4 regions of the Staphylococcus sp. acrmy genome follow, and region 4 is predicted to be linked to each of the others. Evidence: riboswitches for the same ligand, from Rfam matches in the RefSeq annotation. Region 4 holds a riboswitch; each other region holds the start of a gene.

Region 1 (2,207 bases), on a different contig from region 4:
GGTTTGTCATTTGGAATCGTGGCGGCTTCACAGCATTTCAGTATATTAGAAATCTTATTACTATGTTTACTAGTCTATGCTGGAGCAGCGCAATTTATCATCTGCGCACTTGTCATAGCAGGTACACCGACTTCGGCCATAGTATTAACCACTTTTATCGTCAATTCACGTTTTTTCCTATTATCAATGACATTAGCGCCAAGTTATAGAAATTATAGCGTTTGGAACCGTATAGGCTTATCGTCAATCTTAACCGATGAAACATTTGGCGTAGCGGTTACACCTCATTTAAAAGGGGAGAAGATAAACGATCGTTGGTTACACGGTTTAAACTTAACTGCTTACGTATTTTGGGCGCTTGCAAGTGTGGCCGGCGCAGTATTCGGTAAATATATCTCTAATCCAGAGATGTTGGGACTTGATTTCGCTATTACGGCGATGTTCATCTTTCTAGCAATGGCACAATTTGAGTCGATTACACGTTCAAAACTCAAAGTGTATCTTGTATTAATTGCGAGTGTCATCGTGATGATGTTAATTCTAAGTTGGTTTATACCTTCATACGGCGCGATTCTTATCGCATCAATCTTTGCAGCAACATTAGGGGTGGTGATGGATAAATGACGACATCTTGGCATACGTTAATATTAATCGTTTTATGTGGGCTCGTAACGCTAATCGTCCGCGTTATCCCGTTTCTTATGATTTCACGTATTCAACTTTCAGAAACGGTAATTAAGTGGTTATCATTTATACCCATTACCTTATTCACGGCACTTATCTTAGATGGCATCATCGTCCAACAAGACGGCGTACAAGGTTACACACTCAATATTCCGTTTATCATTGCAACGATTCCGACCATTTTCATTGCACTCATTACACGTAGCCTGACGATTACCATACTAATAGGTATCGCATTCATTGCTGGTTTACGTTTTTTCTTTTAAAAGGCAGAATCCTACAGCTAGCTATTGAAGTTACAAATGTAATTAGATAAAATAAATTTAAACAAAACAGTTACAAAGTGTAAAAACTAAACAATATAAACTTATTGAGAGAAGTGGAGGGACGCGGCCCTATGAAACTTCAGCAACCGGCATTCATGTACGGTGCTACAACCAACGAGATACTCGAATGATAAGTAATAAGCACATCGCTTCATACTTCTAAAGAGTATGGAGTGATTTTTTTATCCAGAGGAGGAAAGCGTATGACACATTATACGGTAGACACATTAAACTTAGGACGATTTAGAACAGAATCAGGTGAAATGATTGAGAATCTACAATTACGCTACGAACATGTAGGATACTCAGGTCAACCACTTGTAGTCGTTTGTCATGCGCTAACCGGCAATCATTTAACGTATGGTACTGATGAACATCCTGGTTGGTGGCGTGAAATTATCGACGGTGGCTATATGCCTATCTACGATTATCAGTTCCTTACATTTAACGTTATCGGTAGCCCATTCGGCTCAAGCTCTCCCGTAACGGATACACATTTTCCGAAACAATTAACACTAAGAGATATTGCTAAAGCGATTGAAAAGGGCATTCAAGAACTCGGCTTCGAAAGAATTAACATCTTAATCGGCGGAAGTCTAGGTGGCATGCAGGTGATGGAATTACTCTATAATAACCAGTTCCAAGTTGATAAAGCGGTTATCTTAGCAGCCACTGATAAAACGTCCTCCTATAGCCGAGCATTTAATGAAATTGCGCGTGAAGCCATTCATCTTGGAGGTAAAGAAGGACTAAGTATTGCACGTCAATTAGGCTTCCTAACGTACCGGTCGTCTAAAAGTTATGATCAACGCTTCTCTCCAGACGAGGTCGTTAGTTATCAACGCTACCAAGGTAATAAGTTTAAAGAAACGTATGATTTATCCTGTTACTTAACAATGTTGAATGTCTTAGATAGCCACAATATCGACCGTGGCCGTGTAGACGTAGATGAGGTCTTTCAATCTTTAGATACTAAAGTACTTACGATGGGCTTTACAGATGATTTATTGTATCCAGATGACCAAGTGAGAGCAGTAGGGGAGCGGTTTAAATATCATCGTCATTTCTTTGTGCCAGACAATGTAGGACATGACGGTTTCTTATTAAACTTTAATGATTGGGCACCGAACTTATATCATTTTCTAAAAGTAACGAATTTCAAACGAAAATAATGGAAGCGGATTACCGCAATAGTGC
Region 2 (2,207 bases), on a different contig from region 4:
AAGGTTACGCGCTTTTCAAAATCCCCTGGCGCAATATCGCACAGCTTTTTAGATAATTTCACAGCTGGTTCATGATACATATAGGCAGGCGTATAATGGATAAATTTATCAACTTGCTTTTTAATCGCTTCTGTTACGCGTTTTGGTGCATGGCCTACATTCTGTGAGCTTGCACTTGATAACAAGTCAATATACTCTTTTCCATCTACATCAACCAACGTTGCCCCATAGCCGTGATCAATCGCTAATGGATAGTATTTAATTCTTCCTGACGCTGCAAAATATTTCCCATCTTCATTTATAAGTTGCTCTGACTTTGTCATTCGTATCCATCCTCCCAAGAGAGACACCTGGATATGTAGTTGAATAGGATGATGGCCAAGTATAGTGGCCATTTATCCAGGTTTCTCTCGGCTTTCGCCCAAAACATTGTTAAGTAATATTTATCAATATACTAATAATTGTCAGATTTGTAAATATTTTCAGAAAAATTAAAAAATATAAATTCTCAAACAAAATAAATAAAGGTAAGGTTGAAACCTTTGAACAAGATTTCTCCCTTACCCTTCTCTATTTATTATTTACTTTCGTACGGGATTACATCATCCCCGTATTCTTTCTTAATGTAATCTTTAATTTCTTTTGATTGCATTACTTTTAATAGTTCTTGGAATTTTTTATCGTTTTTATGTCCTTCTTGAACTGCAAGAATATTGGCGAATGGTGATGATTTACCTTCCATAACAATCGCATCTCTTGAAGGTTTTAAGCCGTTATCGATAGCATAGTTAGAGTTCATAATAACCGCAGCGCCTTCTCCATTTTTATATGTTTTAGGTAAGAATTCAGCACCTTGTTGATGATTAAATTTTAAATTCTTTTTATTTTCCACAACGTCTTCAAATTTGGCATCTTCTATTTTTACACCTTTTTTCAATTTAACTAAACTTTCATTAACAAAGAATGACAAGAAACGTCCTTCTTCAGCTGGGTTATTAGAGACGTATATCGTTGAGCCCTCCGGAATATCTTTAAGGTGTTTATATTTTTTACTATACACGCCCATTGGGGTTGTAAATACTTTACCAAGTTCTTCTATTTTATATCCATGACTCTTCTTCTCTGCTTTCAAATAAGGTACATGTTGGAAGAAGTTCGCATCGACATCGCCTTTATCTAACAATTTATTAGGCACTTTATAGTCATTTACTTCTTTTACTTCTAAGTCATAGCCTTTCTTTTTCAATTGTGCTTTTGCTTTCTTCAGTACATCTCCGTGTGGTGCAGGAGATGCAGCTACTGTAATCTTCTTATTCTCTTCCTTATCTTTGCCACATGCTGATAATACTAAGATCAAGACTAAAACACTTATAATACTTATCCACTTTTTCATATGTATCGACACCTTTATTTATATTTTCCAATAAAATGAGCACTCTTAAATGATTAGAAGACACAAAAAAATACTTTCTATCTATTTAAGAGAAAGCATCGATACACTCTCTCTTATCTCTTAAAGTATTGTCTACTTTATGTGAATTAGCACCATTTCGTTAAACGACGGTTGCTGGGCTTCATAGGGCACATCCCTCCACCACTCTCGATAAGAGTTAACACGTTTTATTGAATTGATATTATCTTAGCATTCGCTCTATAACCGGTCAATATATTTTTTAAATATTCCGAAAAGTTAACACGTGTTATTCTTTGGCACCAAGGGAATAGTAATATAATCAAGATTAAAGGAGGCTAACAATGTTACGTTACGGCTATCACCTATTAAGCGCCTTAATAATAAGTATAGTCTTGCTTATTACCATGGCCATTATGGATGTCTTTGCACAATCCACGCATCTTACTTTATTACTTATCAACATTGACTTCTTAGCTGACCCAAGTAAAGTACCATTAGTAGTAGAATTACTGATTCATGTATTGATAGGTTTTATTATATATATTGTTTTCTTGTTTATTTATCATATATCTAAGCCACTTTATAACTTAAGTTATGTGTTACTTATGTTGATATTCATCGTACTCTATCCACTCTTAATTATGTTAGCACGACGTGAGATATTCCAATTCAGTTGGCTTGAGTATGGTTTATGGATGGTTGCGCACATTATCTTCATTTGTTTAATGGCATGGGCTATACCCTACTTTTCAAAAAAGAAATACTAAATTCACAGAAATTATAAACTTTAAAT
Region 3 (2,207 bases), on a different contig from region 4:
TAAGCTGCAGTTTGTTTGTAGATTGGGTGTTTTAAATCTAACATTTTGATAATGCCTGCTGGACGTAAATCAAAGTTTGTTCTCACTGCTTCTACGAGTTGTGCTTCTGTCACTTTACCAGTGTTAAATGTATCAATCGCTATTGAAACGGGTTCAGCTACACCAATCGCGTAGGCTAATTGTACTTCACATTGATCAGCTAATCCGGTTGCTACGATATTCTTCGCGACATAGCGTGCTGCATATGCTGCTGAGCGGTCAACTTTTGTTGGATCTTTACCACTGAAACAACCACCGCCATGACGTGCATAACCACCATATGTATCTACAATGATTTTACGCCCAGTTAAACCAGCGTCACCTTGAGGTCCACCAATTACAAATCGGCCTGTTGGATTAATAAAGAATTTAGTATCTTCATCAATAAGTCCTTCTGGAACTGTAGGATAAATGACATGTTCTTTAATATCGCTTTGAATTTGTTCTAATTCAATATCATCCGCATGTTGTGAAGATACGACGATTGTGTCGATACGTTTAGGTTTATCATTGTCATCATATTCAACTGTTACTTGAACTTTACCATCTGGACGTAAATATTTTAAAATGCCATCTTTACGTACATCTGATAAACGTTTCGCAAGTTGATGTGATAAGAATATTGGTAGAGGCATATATGTTTCTGTTTCGTTAGTCGCATAACCAAACATTAAACCTTGGTCTCCTGCACCAGTCGCTTCAATTTCTTCTTCTGAAATATCATTTCTATATTCGTATGCTTTGTCTACTCCTTGAGCGATGTCAGGAGATTGTTCATCAATAGCTGTTAATACAGCCATTGTTTGATAATCGTAGCCATATTTAGCACGTGTATAACCAATATTTTTAATCGTTTCGCGTACAACTTTAGGAATATCCACATATGTAGAAGTTGAAATTTCCCCTGAAATTAAAGCCATGCCAGTAGTTACTGTAGTTTCACACGCAACACGGGCATTTGGGTCATCCTTTAAGATTTCATCTAAAATAGCATCAGAGACTTGGTCAGCAATTTTGTCCGGGTGGCCTTCTGTAACTGATTCTGAAGTAAATAAACGTTTATTATAAGTCATGATTGGCTCCTTTTTTCTTGTATTTACGAAAATTCTCTTTAAAATTATGAGCTAAAAAAATAAAAAAGCCTTCTTCACTAATAAGATAGAGAGAAGGCTCAGATACGTCCATTCGCTCTTATCGTTCAGACCATATTTGTCTGCAAACGGTTTGGCACCTTTCTTTAATAAAAAAGAGGTTGCTGGGTTTCATTGGGTCCATGTCCCTCCACCACTCAGGATAAGAGAATCCGCTAAGAACTATACTACCGAATTCACTTATCAATGTCAATTTTGTTTTTTAATGATTTTTTGTCTTTTCCATGTGGAATAATCGTTGTATTGTGTTATACTACTTTAATGTAAAGGCTTACACGAAATATTTATAATTTGATGTTGGAGGGAAAGGTATGTCAGTAGATACATATAGCGAAACACCTAAAATTAAACACTTATTAGAAAAAGAAAGTTCATTATTTCAACTTTCTACTACTCAACTTTATTACAAGATTTTAAACAACAACGAAGGCGAATTAACAGAACTAGGTGCTGTTAACGCAAGCACTGGTAAATACACAGGACGTTCTCCAAAAGATAAATTCATCGTAACTGAACCTTCTTACAAAGACAATATTGCTTGGGGCGATATTAACCAACCCATCGATGAAGAAACATTCTTAAAACTTTACAATAAAGTTTTAACTTACCTCGATCAAAAAGATGAACTTTATGTATTTAACGGCTACGCTGGTAGTGATAAAGATACACAATTAAAATTAACAGTGATCAATGAACTTGCATGGCATAACTTGTTCGCACAAAATATGTTCATCCGCCCTGAATCTAAAGAAGAAGCTCAAAATATTAAAGCTAACTTCACTATCGTTTCAGCACCATATTTCAAAGCTGACCCTGAAGTAGACGGCACTAAATCTGAAACATTTGTTATTATTTCATTCAAACATAAAGTCATTTTAATTGGTGGTACAGAATACGCTGGTGAAATGAAAAAAGGTATCTTCTCAGTTATGAACTATTTATTACCTATGCAAGATATTATGAGTATGCATTGCTCAGCTAACGTTGGTAATAAAGGCGATGTAGCTTTATTCTTCG
Region 4 (2,207 bases):
AGAAGATAGCCCTGAGTTCGTTAACGAATCACCATACGAAAAAGCATGGATGGTTAAAGTTGAACTTAGCGATGAAAGTCAATTAGACGAATTATTATCTGCTGATCAATATAAAGAAATGATTGGTGAATAATTTACTTAAACTCCTTGATTATATATCTGGGAGTTTTTTATTTCTGGAAAATTAGGTTTTGTATTAAACCTTTAAATATAAAATTGTACTTATAGCTATACATAAATAGCTTAATTTTTGTTTTATCTTATATTTTATGGCGTGTTGTTCTAACTAATAATGTCTTAGCTTTATATTTTTACTCATTTTCAAAAGTATTGAATTATAATAAATGTTTAGCTTTTTGAGTTTCTGTGAAGAAGTAAATGATTGTTTATTATCGACTTAGAAGGTGGATGAACATGGCAATTTTAAATAAGGTTATTATTGTTGAAGGTAAATCTGATAAGAAGAGAGTACAACAAGTCGTTGCTGAACCTGTGAATATCATTTGCACACATGGTACAATGAGTATCGATAAATTAGACGATATGATTGAAACTTTATATGATAAGCAAGTGTATGTGTTAGCAGATTCGGATAATGAAGGCGAGAAGATTAGAAAATGGTTTAAACGTTATCTTAGTGAAAGTGAACACATCTACGTGGATAAAACGTATTGTGAAGTAGCACGATGCCCTAAGAACTATCTTGCTCACGTATTAAGTAAACATGGCTTTACAGTTCGTAAAGAAAAAAGTCTAATTCCTAATTTAAGAACTGAAAGGTTAGTAATTATGCATGAATAATTCTATAGAAATTGAAGATATTAGTGAACATTATAATAAAGATAAACATTTAATTTTTGGTTACACACCAATGTGTGGAACATGTAAAATTTCAGAACGGATGTTAGATATAGCGAATGAAATTTTACAGTTACCAATTAAGAAGATAGATTTAAATTATCATCCAGAATTTAGTGAAAAAAATAAAATTATGTCTGTGCCTGTACTCATAGTCATGAACAAAGATCAGGAAACCGATAGAATTTATGCTTTTCAATCGGTTCCTTATTTGTTAGAAAATTTAAAATAGTTGTTGACGAAACTAGAGTGCAATGGTAGGATATAAATTAATTAAATAGTGCGAAAACTCTTATCAAGAGAGGTGGAGGGATGTGCCCTATGAAGCCCGGCAACCGTCTTATTATAGAAATGGTGCCAATTCACATAAAGTGCCACACTTTAGAAGATGAGAGAAAGATGATTCAATGCTTTCTCCACCGACTAAAGTGGGGAAAGCATTTTTTAATTACATAAAGGTTTAAGGAGGCATTTAACGTGATTGAGTTGAATCAAGTTGTTAAACGTTATCACACAAAGAATAAAGATGTACTCGCTGTTGATCACGTTGATTTAAAAATAGAAACTGGCACAATTTTCGGAGTTATTGGATTCTCTGGTGCTGGTAAAAGTACGTTAGTGCGTATGTTCAATCATTTAGAAGAACCTACGTCAGGCGATATCATTATTGATGGTGACAATATAAATAAATTGTCTAAATCAGACTTACGACAAAAACGTCAAAAAGTAAGCATGATTTTCCAACATTTTAATTTATTATGGTCGCGTACCGTCTTACGTAATATTATGTTCCCACTTGAAATTGCTGGCTTTTCAAAAGATAAAGCTAAAAAGAGAGCGTTAGAACTCGTAGAATTAGTTGGCTTGAAAGGTAGAGAAAGTGCTTACCCTTCAGAATTATCTGGTGGTCAAAAACAAAGAGTAGGTATCGCTCGAGCATTAGCCAATGAACCAGACGTATTATTGTGTGATGAAGCCACAAGTGCGCTAGACCCACAAACGACTGATGAAATATTAGATTTATTATTGAAAATTAAAGAACGCGAGAATTTAACGATTGTTATCATTACCCACGAAATGCATGTAATCAGACGTGTGTGTGATGAAGTAGCAGTAATGGAAAATGGTCGCGTGATTGAACAAGGCAATGTCACTCAAGTATTTGAAAATCCACAACACGAAGTGACAAGACGCTTTGTAAAAGAAGACTTAGATGATGATTTTGAAGAATCAATTAAACATTTAGAGCCTTTAGATCCAGACGCTTACATCGTAAGACTTAACTTCAATGGTGAAAATACTACAGAACCAGTTATTTCTTACATAACTAAAACACATAATATTGATTT

The links. A riboswitch is a leader RNA that binds a small molecule or an ion and turns the genes downstream of it on or off. The one in region 4 is predicted to bind S-adenosylmethionine.
Region 1: it holds a riboswitch for S-adenosylmethionine, as region 4 does, so the genes downstream of both, metX (homoserine O-acetyltransferase MetX) here and FH144_RS06460 (methionine ABC transporter ATP-binding protein) in region 4, are expected to answer to the same signal.
Region 2: it holds a riboswitch for S-adenosylmethionine, as region 4 does, so the genes downstream of both, FH144_RS00390 (MetQ/NlpA family ABC transporter substrate-binding protein) here and FH144_RS06460 (methionine ABC transporter ATP-binding protein) in region 4, are expected to answer to the same signal.
Region 3: it holds a riboswitch for S-adenosylmethionine, as region 4 does, so the genes downstream of both, metK (methionine adenosyltransferase) here and FH144_RS06460 (methionine ABC transporter ATP-binding protein) in region 4, are expected to answer to the same signal.

The regions. Positions count from the first base shown of each region.
Region 1 is NZ_JALCVE010000007.1:17,162-19,368, reverse strand. Features, by position in the region: gene FH144_RS08395 (AzlC family ABC transporter permease) at 1-624, shown strand, start outside; gene FH144_RS08390 (AzlD domain-containing protein) at 621-950, shown strand; SAM riboswitch class I at 1,049-1,147, shown strand; gene metX (homoserine O-acetyltransferase MetX) at 1,214-2,182, shown strand.
Region 2 is NZ_JALCVE010000001.1:81,479-83,685, forward strand. Features, by position in the region: gene FH144_RS00385 (aspartate aminotransferase family protein) at 1-323, opposite strand, end outside; gene FH144_RS00390 (MetQ/NlpA family ABC transporter substrate-binding protein) at 578-1,393, opposite strand; SAM riboswitch class I at 1,504-1,610, opposite strand; gene FH144_RS00395 (DUF898 domain-containing protein) at 1,756-2,181, shown strand.
Region 3 is NZ_JALCVE010000006.1:64,634-66,840, forward strand. Features, by position in the region: gene metK (methionine adenosyltransferase) at 1-1,112, opposite strand, end outside; SAM riboswitch class I at 1,228-1,339, opposite strand; gene pckA (phosphoenolpyruvate carboxykinase (ATP)) at 1,502-2,207, shown strand, end outside.
Region 4 is NZ_JALCVE010000005.1:42,828-45,034, reverse strand. Features, by position in the region: gene gcvH (glycine cleavage system protein GcvH) at 1-133, shown strand, start outside; gene FH144_RS06470 (toprim domain-containing protein) at 415-801, shown strand; gene FH144_RS06465 (thioredoxin family protein) at 794-1,090, shown strand; SAM riboswitch class I at 1,148-1,253, shown strand; gene FH144_RS06460 (methionine ABC transporter ATP-binding protein) at 1,336-2,207, shown strand, end outside.